DNA from 2 places in the Pseudomonas sp. H1_A03 genome. Region 1 is predicted to be linked to the other one. Evidence: predicted binding sites of a transcription regulator. Region 1 holds the regulator's gene; the other holds the start of a gene.
The links. Region 1 encodes sigma-54, which starts transcription at its own class of promoters, with help from an activator protein. Its sites were predicted from a motif close to ANTGGCATNNANNTTGCTNT; they were not measured.

Region 1 (5,469 bases):
GCTGGAAATGTCCTGGAACATCTCCTCAACATCCGGTTGCGCAGCCAGGTAGTCGGCAACAGGTTGATCCAGCCCGGATTGTTCGCGCAGTTCCGGCTTCCAATAGGGGTTCGGCAGGCAGCGCACATCAAACACCAAGTCTGCATCTACCGGCATTCCGCGCTTGAAACCAAACGACTCCACGAGAAACGCCGTGCCTGGCTCCGGCTGGTTCAACAGGCGCAGCTTGATGGCATCGCGCAGCTGGTAGAGGTTAAGGCTGGTGGTGTTGATCTTGAGGTCGGCGAGGTCAATGATCGGTCCCAGCAGCTTGGTTTCGTCCTCGATGGCTTCGGCCAAGGAGCGGTGAGGGCTGCTGAGGGGGTGGCGTCGGCGTGTTTCGGAGAAACGCTTGAGCAGCGTCTCTTCGTCGGCATCCAGGTACAGCACATCGCAATGAATGTGCTTGGCCCGCACTTCCTCGAGCAATTGTGGAAATCGCTCAAGATGGCTGGGCAGGTTGCGGGCATCTATCGAAACGGCGACCAGGGGTTGCGCCAGTTCAGTATGGATCAGCGCGCGTTCCGCCAATTCCGGCAGCAGGCCGGCGGGCAAATTGTCGATGCAGTAGAAACCGCTGTCCTCAAGGACATTGAGGGCGGTGCTTTTACCTGAGCCGGAACGGCCGCTGACGATGATCAAGCGCATGATTACTGCCCGTTCTGTTCGTCCACGACAACCTGATACAGCGCCTCATTACTGCTGGCACTGCGCAGTTTGTCGCGTACTTCCTTGCGGTCGAGCATGCTGGCGATCTGCCGAAGCAGTTCCAGGTGTGCATCGGTGGCAGCTTCCGGGACCAGCAAAACAAACAGCAGGTCGACCGGGGCGCCATCGATAGCGTCGAAATCGATGGGATGGTCCAAGTGCAGCAGGGCGCTGACAGGCGTCTCGCAGCCTTTGAGGCGGCAGTGGGGAATAGCGATGCCGTTACCAAAACCGGTCGAGCCAAGTTTTTCACGAGCAATCAGTGCCTCGTACACAGTTTGCGTTTCCAGTTCAGGCACTTCACGGCCGATCAGGTTGGCAATTTGTTCGAGGGCGCGTTTTTTACTGCCGCCCGGCACGTTCACAAGGGAACGGCCGGGGGTCAGGATGGTTTCAAGTCGGATCATGGGGGGAGAGTTAACGACCTGTACCTTGCATCAGGTGCAGATTCTTTTCCTTATGCTTTATGAGTTGGCGGTCCAGCTTGTCGTAGAGCGAGTCGATCGCCGCGTACATGTCCTCATGTTCCGCATTGGCGACGAGCTTGGCATTCGGTACGTGCAGGGTGGCCTCGATTTTCTGCTTGAGCTTATCGACCTCCATGATGACCTGCACGTTGGTGATCTTGTCAAAATGCCCCGCAAGCTTGTTCAGCTTGCTTTCGGTGTATTCACGCAGGGGTTTGGTGACTTCCAGCTGGTGTCCACTGATGTTGACTTGCATACAGCTTCTCCTTCGTTGCCAGTGCATAAAGCGACAGGCGAAAGCGCCTGCCACTGGAACGCTGTGGCCCGCCCGTCACATCAAACGCTTACGCTCGCTGGAAGGCGCGATCCCGAGGGACTCGCGGTACTTGGCGACGGTTCGACGGGCGACCTGAATGCCTTGTGCCTCCAGTAAACCAGCGATCTTACTGTCACTCAATGGCTTTTTCTGATTTTCCGCGGCAACCAGTTTTTTGATGATCGCGCGAATCGCCGTGGACGAGCATTCACCGCCTTCGGAGGTGCTGACGTGGCTGGAGAAAAAGTATTTCAGTTCATAAATACCCCGTGGGGTATGCATGAATTTTTGCGTGGTTACCCGAGAAATCGTCGATTCATGCATGCCAACCGCCTCGGCGATGTCATGCAGTACCAACGGTTTCATCGCCTCGTCGCCGTATTCCAGGAAGCCGCGCTGGTGCTCGACGATCTGGGTGGCCACTTTCATCAGGGTTTCGTTGCGGCTTTGCAGGCTCTTGATAAACCAGCGAGCTTCCTGCAATTGGTTGCGCATGAAGGTGTTATCGGCGCTGGTGTCAGCGCGACGCACAAAACCGGCGTATTGCGGGTTGACCCGCAGGCGTGGCACCGACTCCTGGTTCAGTTCAACCAGCCAGCGCTCGTTATCCTTGCGCACGATCACGTCGGGAACCACGTATTCGGCTTCGCTGGACTCGATTTGCGAGCCAGGACGCGGGTTGAGACTTTGTACCAGCTCAATGACCTGGCGCAGGTCGTCTTCCTTGAGCTTCATGCGGCGCATCAGTTGGCTGTAGTCGCGGCTGCCCAGCATGTCGATGTAATCGGTGACCAGGCGCTGGGCCTCGGCGAGCCAGGGGGTCTTGGCGGGCAGTTGGCGCAATTGCAGCAGCAGGCATTCGCTGAGGGAGCGCGCACCGATGCCAGCGGGTTCGAACTGCTGGATGCGGTGCAGGACGGCTTCGATCTCGTCCAGCTCGATATCCAGTTCAGGGTCGAATGCTTCGAGAATTTCCTCAAGCGTCTCGTCCAAGTAGCCCTGGTTATTGATGCAGTCGATCAGGGTCACGGCGATCAGGCGATCGGTGTCCGACATCGGCGCCAGGTTCAGTTGCCACAGCAGGTGGCTCTGCAGGCTTTCGCCGGCGGAGGTGCGGGTGGTGAAATCCCACTCGTCATCGTCATTGCTGGGCAGGCTGCTGGCGCTGGTCTGGTAGACGTCTTCCCAGGCGGTGTCGACGGGAAGCTCGTTGGGAATGCGTTCGTTCCAGTCGCCTTCCTCGAGGTTATCCACCGTTGGGGCGGTTTCCTGATAGGAGGGTTCCTGCGCATCGGGGTTGGGTTTTTGCTCGATGTTATCGGCCAGCGGGTCTGCATTATCGAAGTCGTCGCCTTCTTCCTGGCGTTCGAGCATCGGATTGGACTCCAGGGCCTCCTGGATTTCCTGTTGCAGGTCCAGGGTCGACAATTGGAGCAGGCGGATGGCCTGTTGCAGCTGCGGTGTCATCGTCAGCTGCTGGCCCATTCTCAGGACTAGCGATGGTTTCATGGCAGGGGCTTAACACCTTATTCGCCGGCGCAATGCGCCATCCACGACAGGGCGCGTGAGCGCCAAACATAAGCAAATTATATGCCTGATATCGGGGGCTTTGCCTAGAGCGCGGTAACAATAAAAATCCAGAGGTTTTCATTGACTCCCGCGCACCTTGGCAATCGGCCGTGACACCACGGTGTTTACAGGCGGAACTCGTGACCCAGGTACACTTCCTTGACCAGTTCATTGGCCAGGATGGTGGCGGAGTCGCCTTCAGCGATCAGTTGACCATCGTTGACGATATACGCGGTTTCGCAGATATCGAGCGTCTCACGGACGTTGTGGTCGGTGATCAGCACGCCAATGCCCTTAGCCTTGAGGTGGTGAATGATCTGCTTGATGTCGCCGACCGATATTGGGTCGACGCCGGCAAACGGTTCGTCCAACAGGATGAACTTCGGTGCAGTGGCCAGGGCACGAGCGATTTCTACGCGGCGGCGCTCACCACCGGACAGGCTCATGCCGAGGTTGTCGCGGATATGGTTGATGTGGAATTCCTGCAGCAGGCTTTCCAGCTCCTTGCGACGACCGTCACGGTCGAGTTCCTTGCGGGTCTCGAGGATGGCCATGATGTTATCGGCCACCGACAGTTTGCGGAAGATCGACGCTTCCTGCGGAAGATAGCCGATACCGGCGCGGGCACGGCCGTGCATCGGCTGGTGGCTCACGTCCAAGTCATCGATCAGTACGCGACCCTGATCCGCCTGGACCAGCCCGACGATCATGTAGAAGCAGGTGGTCTTGCCGGCGCCGTTGGGGCCGAGCAAGCCGACGATCTGGCCGCTGTCGATCGACAGGCTGACGTCGCGCACGACCTGACGGCCTTTATAGGCCTTGGCCAGATGCTGGGCTTTCAGGGTTGCCATTACTCGGCCTTCTTCTTCGGCTGGATAACCATGTCGATGCGTGGGCGCGGTGCGGTGACCTTGTTGCCATTGGCACGACCGGCGTTAGCGATCTGTTTCACGGTGTCGTAGGTGATCTTCTCACCTTCCGTGGAGTTGCCGTCGGGGCTGAGCACCTTGGCTTGGTCGATCAGCACGATGCGGTTCTGCTGGGCGTGATACTGGATGGTCTTGCCGTAACCCTTCATCGGGCCGGTGTCGGTAGCGGACTGCTTCTGTTCGAAGTAAGCCAGGTTGCCCACCGAAGTGACCACGTCAATATCGCCAGCCTGGGTGCGAGTCAGGGTCACCGTGTTGCCGGTGATCTTCATCGAGCCCTGGGTGATGATCACGCCGCCTGTGTAGGTGGCGACGCCTTGCTTGTCATCCAGTTGCGCATCGTCAGCCGAAATGTGGATCGGCTGCTGGCTATCGTTCGGCAGAGCCCAGGCGCTCACGCTTCCCAGTGCTGCGCCCAGGCCGAGCAAAATAGGGAGAGTTTTAACGAGCCTCATACTGTCCTCTTACGTTCGATAGCAGGTGTATCCTGCTTTCTTTCAAATACGCTTTCATTCCCTTGCCAGTCGATACACCGCCAGCGCCGTCGATTCTAACGTCTTGCTCGGTCTGCGCATATTGCTTCTGCGGGAATACGGTCATGCGACTGGTGGTAATCACGGTCTCACGTTTTTTATCGTCAGTGCGCGCAACGCGCACCGAGTCGATCAGTTCTACCTCGGTACCGTCCGGGTTGACCTCGCCACGCTTGCTGGTGACGTGCCATGGGAACTCGGTACCGCGGTAAATGTTCATGTCCGGGTTGGTCAGCAGGGTCACTTCGCTGGCTTTCACGTGCTCGACCTTGTCCGAGGTCATCTCGTACTGCACCTTGCCGTCGGGCAGGAACTGCACGCTTTTGGCATTGGTGGCGTAATAGTCGATAACCCCCTCGTCAACCTGCGCAGCAGGCTGGTCGAGAAAGCGCTCCGGGCTGATATTCCAGTAGCCCACCGCCAGGAACAGTGCGGCGATGACTGCGAATAGCAGGAAGTTGCGAATCTTTTTGCTCAGCATAAAACGCTCTATAAGTAGGCGGCGTGGGCCGCTTCAAGGCTGCCTTGGGCACGCAGGATCAGCTCGCAGAATTCGCGGGCGGCACCTTCACCGCCACGGGCGGTGGTGATGCCATGGGCATGCTCGCGAACAAAGGCTGCCGCATTGGCAACGGCCATGCCCAGGCCCACTCGACGAATCACCGGCAGGTCGGGCAGGTCATCGCCCAAGTAGGCGACCTGCTCATAGCTTAGGTTGAGTTGGCCAAGAAGCTCGTCCAGAACCACCAGTTTATCCTCGCGGCCCTGATACAGGTGAGGAATCCCCAGGTTTTGTGCGCGGCGTTCCACAACGGGGGTTTTTCTGCCGCTGATAATCGCTGTTTGCACACCCGACGCCATCAGCATCTTGATGCCTTGGCCGTCGAGGGTGTTGAACGTCTTGAATT
Region 2 (5,469 bases), 1.2 Mb from region 1:
CGCTCTTTGTTCTTGGCTTCAACGCTTGGCAATTCATCTACCGACACAGCTGCCTTGGCTTTGCCTTTGACTGCTTTGACAGGTGCGTCATCGCCAGCGTCATCACCTTCGTCAGCAACGTCTTCGACCGCCGCTTCAAGACCTTCCTCGGTCTCGTCGTCGTCACCTACTTCGAGTTCGTCGTTTTCCAGATCATCGTCGCTCATGTTCTACCTCATGACTTGCGAAAAGCAGATTAGTTATAGCCCAGCTTCACCCTCTGTCGACGGCTGCCGGAAAAAAATCAACATCCACCGGATAACCAGTGGCTTACGCCCCATCACCGTGCAAGGTGGCGAGGACTTTACGAGCACCGCCATGATCACGGTGCTCGCCCAGATAAACACCTTGCCAGGTCCCTATCGCCAAGCGGCCGGCCTGCACCGGCAAACTCAGCTGGCAGCCCAGGAGACTGGCCTTGAAATGCGCCGGCAGGTCATCCGGACCTTCGTCGTTGTGTTCGAACCCTGCACGCCCTTGCGGCACCAGCGAGTTGAAAAAACGTTCGAAGTCACGGCGAACCGCCGGGTCGGCATTCTCGTTGATGGTCAACGAGGCCGAGGTGTGCTGCAGCCACAAATGCAACAAGCCCACGCGACAGGCCTTCAATTCAGGCAAGCCGGCCAGCAACTCATCGGTCACCAGGTGAAAGCCCCGGGGCTTGGCCCGCAGGGTAATCAAGGTCTGTTGCCACATACAGTTCTCCGCCCATCGGCGCGCATTCTAGCGCGCTCTGGGAAAAAACAAAGTGCCGAATACGCCTACATGCCTGTAAGACATTGGCACGCTGAAAAGCGCCGTGTGCATCCCATCACAAACGCTGCTTAAAAACCGGTACAGCTTGGTATGACTGACAAACGCCAGGCAAAAAAATGCCCGGCAAGCCGGGCATCTTTTTTTCGCGTAATTACAAGTTGTAACCGCGCTCGTTGTGTTGCGCCAGGTCGAGGCCGACAGCCTCTTCCTCTTCGGTGACACGCAGGCCCATGACCATGTCCAGCACCTTGAGGATGATGTAGGTCACGATAGCCGTGTAGATCACGGTGAAACCTACGCCTTTGCACTGGATCCAGACCTGTGCAGCCACGTCAGTCACAGTGCCGAAGCCGCCCAGTGCCGGGGCTGCAAACACACCGGTGAGGATCGCACCGACGATACCGCCGATACCGTGCACGCCGAACGCGTCCAGGGAGTCGTCGTAGCCCAGCTTGCGCTTAAGGCTGGTGGCGCAGAAGAAGCAGATCACACCGGCGACCAGACCGATCACCAGGGCGCCCATCGGGCCGACGGTGCCGGCAGCCGGGGTCACTGCAACCAAGCCAGCCACTACGCCCGAGGCGATACCCAGTGCGCTTGGCTTACCGTGAGTGATCCACTCAGCGAACATCCAGCCCAGCGCCGCAGCAGCGGTAGCGATCTGGGTAACCAGCATCGCCATGCCGGCGGTGCCGTTGGCGGCAGCAGCGGAACCGGCGTTGAAGCCGAACCAGCCCACCCACAGCATGGCCGCGCCGATCAGGGTGTAACCCAGGTTGTGCGGTGCCATTGGGGTGGTCGGGAAGCCTTTGCGCTTGCCGAGCACGATGCACGCTACCAGGCCAGCCACACCGGCGTTGATGTGCACCACGGTGCCGCCAGCGAAGTCCAGCACGCCCCAGTCCCACAACAGGCCACCGTTACCGCTCCAGACCATGTGCGCGATTGGCGCATAGACCAGGGTGAACCAGATAGCCATGAAGATCAGCATCGCGGAGAACTTCATGCGCTCGGCGAAGGCACCGACGATCAGCGCCGGGGTGATGATGGCGAAGGTCATCTGGAAGGTGATGAACACCGCTTCAGGGAACAGTGCCGCAGGCCCGGTGATGCTGGCCGGGGTAACGCCCGCCAGGAACGCCTTGCCCATGCCGCCGAAGAAGGAGTTGAAGTTGACGACGCCCTGCTCCATCCCAGTCGTATCAAACGCGATGCTGTAGCCGTAGACGACCCACAGGATGCTGATCAGGCCGGTGATGGCAAAGCACTGCATCATCACGGAAAGAATGTTTTTGGAGCGCACCATGCCGCCGTAGAACAGCGCCAGGCCTGGAATGGTCATGAACAGCACCAGCGCGGTGGACGTGAGCATCCACGCGGTGTCGCCGGAATTGAGGACTGGAGCCGCCACTTCGTCTGCCGCCATGGCCAGGCTTGGCATTACGATGGACAACAGGGCTCCGAGCCCTGCGAATTTACGCAGAGTCATATTGTTTTCTCCTGGGGCGTTGGGGTTTGGCGGCTTAGATTGCGTCGGTATCGGTTTCGCCGGTACGGATGCGAATAGCCTGTTCCAGATTGACCACGAAGATCTTGCCGTCACCGATCTTGCCGGTGTTGGCGGCCTTGGTTATCGCCTCGATAACCCGGTCAAGATCCTTGTCGTCAATGGCGACATCAATCTTCACCTTTGGCAGGAAATCGACCACGTATTCCGCGCCGCGATACAGCTCGGTGTGACCCTTCTGCCGACCGAAGCCTTTGACCTCAGTAACGGTAATGCCCTGCACGCCGATCTCGGACAACGACTCGCGTACATCGTCCAACTTGAACGGCTTGATGATGGCAGTGACTAGCTTCATGAAAACTCTCTCCCGAATTGGTGGACTTGCCCCAGGAAAACAAACCCGTCTCAAGTCTAAGCGCAGTGCCTGGCTTTGTAACGCGTCGTCGCCTCGGCATTTGCCTCTGCGACGCCAGCAAACCACTGGTGACGAAACCTGTACCCCTGATCCGTCGGCGCACTGCATTCGTCACAGCGACTGCATCAGTGCATGGGTCATGATCGTCTAAGCAGAAACCTTGCCAGCTCCGTAAAAATCACTGAAATCAGTCCTTTGCCCACTTATGCCCACCTGCAGGACCTAATGGCGGCGGCAATGCGCACAAAAACAGTGCGCCAGCGCCCAACCCTCTGCGCGAAAAGCGTGCGTGCGCCGCCATGAAAAAGACTATAGACGCTGCGTGATACACTGCCGGCCAACAGTTTTCCGGAATATTTCCCATGCTCGCGCCCAAAGACCTCCTCGACGCCCTGAGCGGCCACGCCTCTCGCTTGTTCAACGGTGATACCCCGTTGCCTCGCAATGAGATCGAAAGCCAATTCAAGGCATTACTGCAAAGCGGCTTCAGCAAACTTGATCTGGTCAGCCGGGAAGAGTTCGATAGCCAGATGGTGGTGCTTGCCCGCACGCGTGCGCGATTGGAGACCCTGGAGGCTAAAGTCGCGGAGTTGGAAGCACGGTTGACGCCAGCGGGCGATTAACCGGCATCAAATCCTCCATGTGGGGCTTGCCCGCCCTTGACCGGCGCCTGCTGAAAATACAATTCAGCTTTTTGCTGGTGGTGCTGGGTGGACGCTGCAACCAGCTGGCTGTAGCGTGGTGGGCCTTGCAGGAAACCGGTTCCGCCCTCGCCTTCGCCAACATGATCGCCTGTTCAATCGCGGCGGAAGTGCTCGCCCGGCCACTGCTGGGATGGCTGGGTGACAAGTACAACAAGATTCTGATCCTCAAGCTGGCCTCCCTGACAAGCGTGCTGACCGCGTTGCTGATGGTTGTGCTATCCGCTACGCAGTTGTTCAACCCGTGGAGCGTCGGCGCCCTGATGCTGGTCGGCAGTGCCGTCGCCGGCGTGCGCGACCCGCTGCAATCGTCGATTATTCCGTTGTTCGCAGGCGCCGATCAGGTCTCACTCGCCGTTCGCACCAAAAGCATGCTGTCGTCCATTGCCAACTTGCTTGGCCCCGTCATTGCCAGCGCGCTGATTTTCGGTTTTGGAACCACGCTGACTTTTACCGTCGACTGTTTTGCGATGCTGGGAGCGGCACTGTTGGTTGCAACGGTCCCAAGCCAGCTCGGCGCCAGTGCTCCGGATGAACAAGCGCCAACCTCCAACGGCTTCAGAATGATTTATTCGGGATTCAAGGCGGTCTATGGCGTGAAAGTCGAGTTCTACCTCGCCCTCGTGGCGATGCTCGTCAATTTTGCCCTCTTTCCGTTCTTTACCATCCTGCTGCCGTTGTATGTGAAGACGGTTATCCAGTACCCGGTGACCTACCTCGGCCTGCTGGATGCGTGTTTCGGCCTGGGCATTTTGGCGGGCAGCTACAAGATCGTCGGCTGGCTGGGCGAGCGTGTGCCCCGTGACCTCTGTGTCGCTGCGGGGTTTGCACTGTTGGGGGGCAATATGTGGGTGGCCGGTACGCTCTCGTCGACGTTCGTGGTACCGCTGGCGTTTTTCTGCGGCGGGGTCGGGCTGATGCTGATCAACATTCCGACCTCTGCCGTCAGGTTGCTGGCGACACCCAAGCAGCATCGCAATCGGATCTTTGCCACCGTGTCCTTCCTCTCCGCAGCCGCCAGCCCGCTGGGCAGTTTTGCCATGAACGGCCTGATCGCTCACCTCGGTGTCGCACTGACCATCACGTCACTGGGTGCGATGGTGCTGGGGTTATCGCTGCTGGTGTTCCTGATTCCCGATTTCCGCACCTTCATGCGCTCCCCCGACACACAACTCAGCGATGCTTATCTGGATAAATATCCCGACGCCTTTGCGCGTTGATACGTCCTGTAAAAGTCTGATCCCTTACCCCCGCCACCCCTCGTCTACCCTTGAAAAACCGCAGGAAGCGGCCTCCCATTCAAGGAACGAGCATGTCCCTCGCGATCGTCCACAGCCGCGCCCAGATCGGCGTCGAAGCCCCCGCCGTCACCGTTGAAGTGCATATGGCCAATGGTTTGCCGTCCCTGACGCTGGTGGGCCTGCCGGAAACGGCGGTCAAGGAAAGCAAGGACCGCGTGCGCAGCGCCATCCTCAACTCCGCCCTGCAATACCCGGCCCGGCGCATCACCCTCAACCTCGCGCCCGCCGACCTGCCCAAGGACGGCGGGCGCTTTGATCTGGCGATTGCCCTGGGCATCCTGGCGGCCAGTGTGCAGGTGCCGGCGTTGATGCTGGATGATGTGGAATGCCTGGGCGAGTTGGCGCTGTCCGGTGAAGTCCGGGCCGTGAAAGGCGTGTTGCCGGCGGCGCTCGCGGCGCGCAAGGCCGGGCGTACCGTGATAGTGCCCAGGGCGAATGCCGAAGAGGCGTGCCTGGCGTCGGGGTTGAAAGTGATCGCAGTGGATCACTTGCTTCAGGTGGTTGCGCACCTGAATGGGCACCAGCCGATTGAGCCGTACAAGTCCGACGGATTGCTGTATTTGAATAAGCCTTACCCGGACCTGAGTGAAGTACAGGGCCAGTTGGCGGCCAAGCGGGCGTTACTGATAGCGGCGGCGGGGGCGCATAACCTGCTGTTCAGCGGTCCGCCTGGTACCGGTAAAACGTTGCTCGCCAGTCGCCTTCCAGGGTTGCTGCCGCCCTTGAGTGAGCAGGAAGCCTTGGAGGTGG

Region 2: glnK (P-II family nitrogen regulator) is a predicted target of sigma-54. The motif match lies at 2,866-2,885, and genes of this name have one in related genera.

Annotation. Positions count from the first base shown of each region.
Region 1 covers NZ_CP162829.1:2,270,633-2,276,101, forward strand. Annotated here, with positions in the region: gene rapZ (RNase adapter RapZ) at 1-687, opposite strand, end outside; gene ptsN (PTS IIA-like nitrogen regulatory protein PtsN) at 690-1,154, opposite strand; gene hpf (ribosome hibernation-promoting factor, HPF/YfiA family) at 1,165-1,470, opposite strand; gene AB4O35_RS10435 (RNA polymerase factor sigma-54) at 1,546-3,039, opposite strand; gene lptB (LPS export ABC transporter ATP-binding protein) at 3,225-3,950, opposite strand; gene lptA (lipopolysaccharide transport periplasmic protein LptA) at 3,950-4,483, opposite strand; gene lptC (LPS export ABC transporter periplasmic protein LptC) at 4,470-5,042, opposite strand; gene AB4O35_RS10455 (KdsC family phosphatase) at 5,051-5,469, opposite strand, start outside.
Region 2 covers NZ_CP162829.1:1,046,548-1,052,016, forward strand. Annotated here, with positions in the region: gene sutA (transcriptional regulator SutA) at 1-206, opposite strand, end outside; gene AB4O35_RS04990 (secondary thiamine-phosphate synthase enzyme YjbQ) at 310-735, opposite strand; gene AB4O35_RS04995 (ammonium transporter) at 947-2,284, opposite strand; gene glnK (P-II family nitrogen regulator) at 2,319-2,657, opposite strand; gene AB4O35_RS05005 (accessory factor UbiK family protein) at 3,080-3,340, shown strand; gene AB4O35_RS05010 (MFS transporter) at 3,358-4,638, shown strand; partial or broken gene AB4O35_RS05015 (YifB family Mg chelatase-like AAA ATPase) at 4,731-5,469, shown strand, end outside.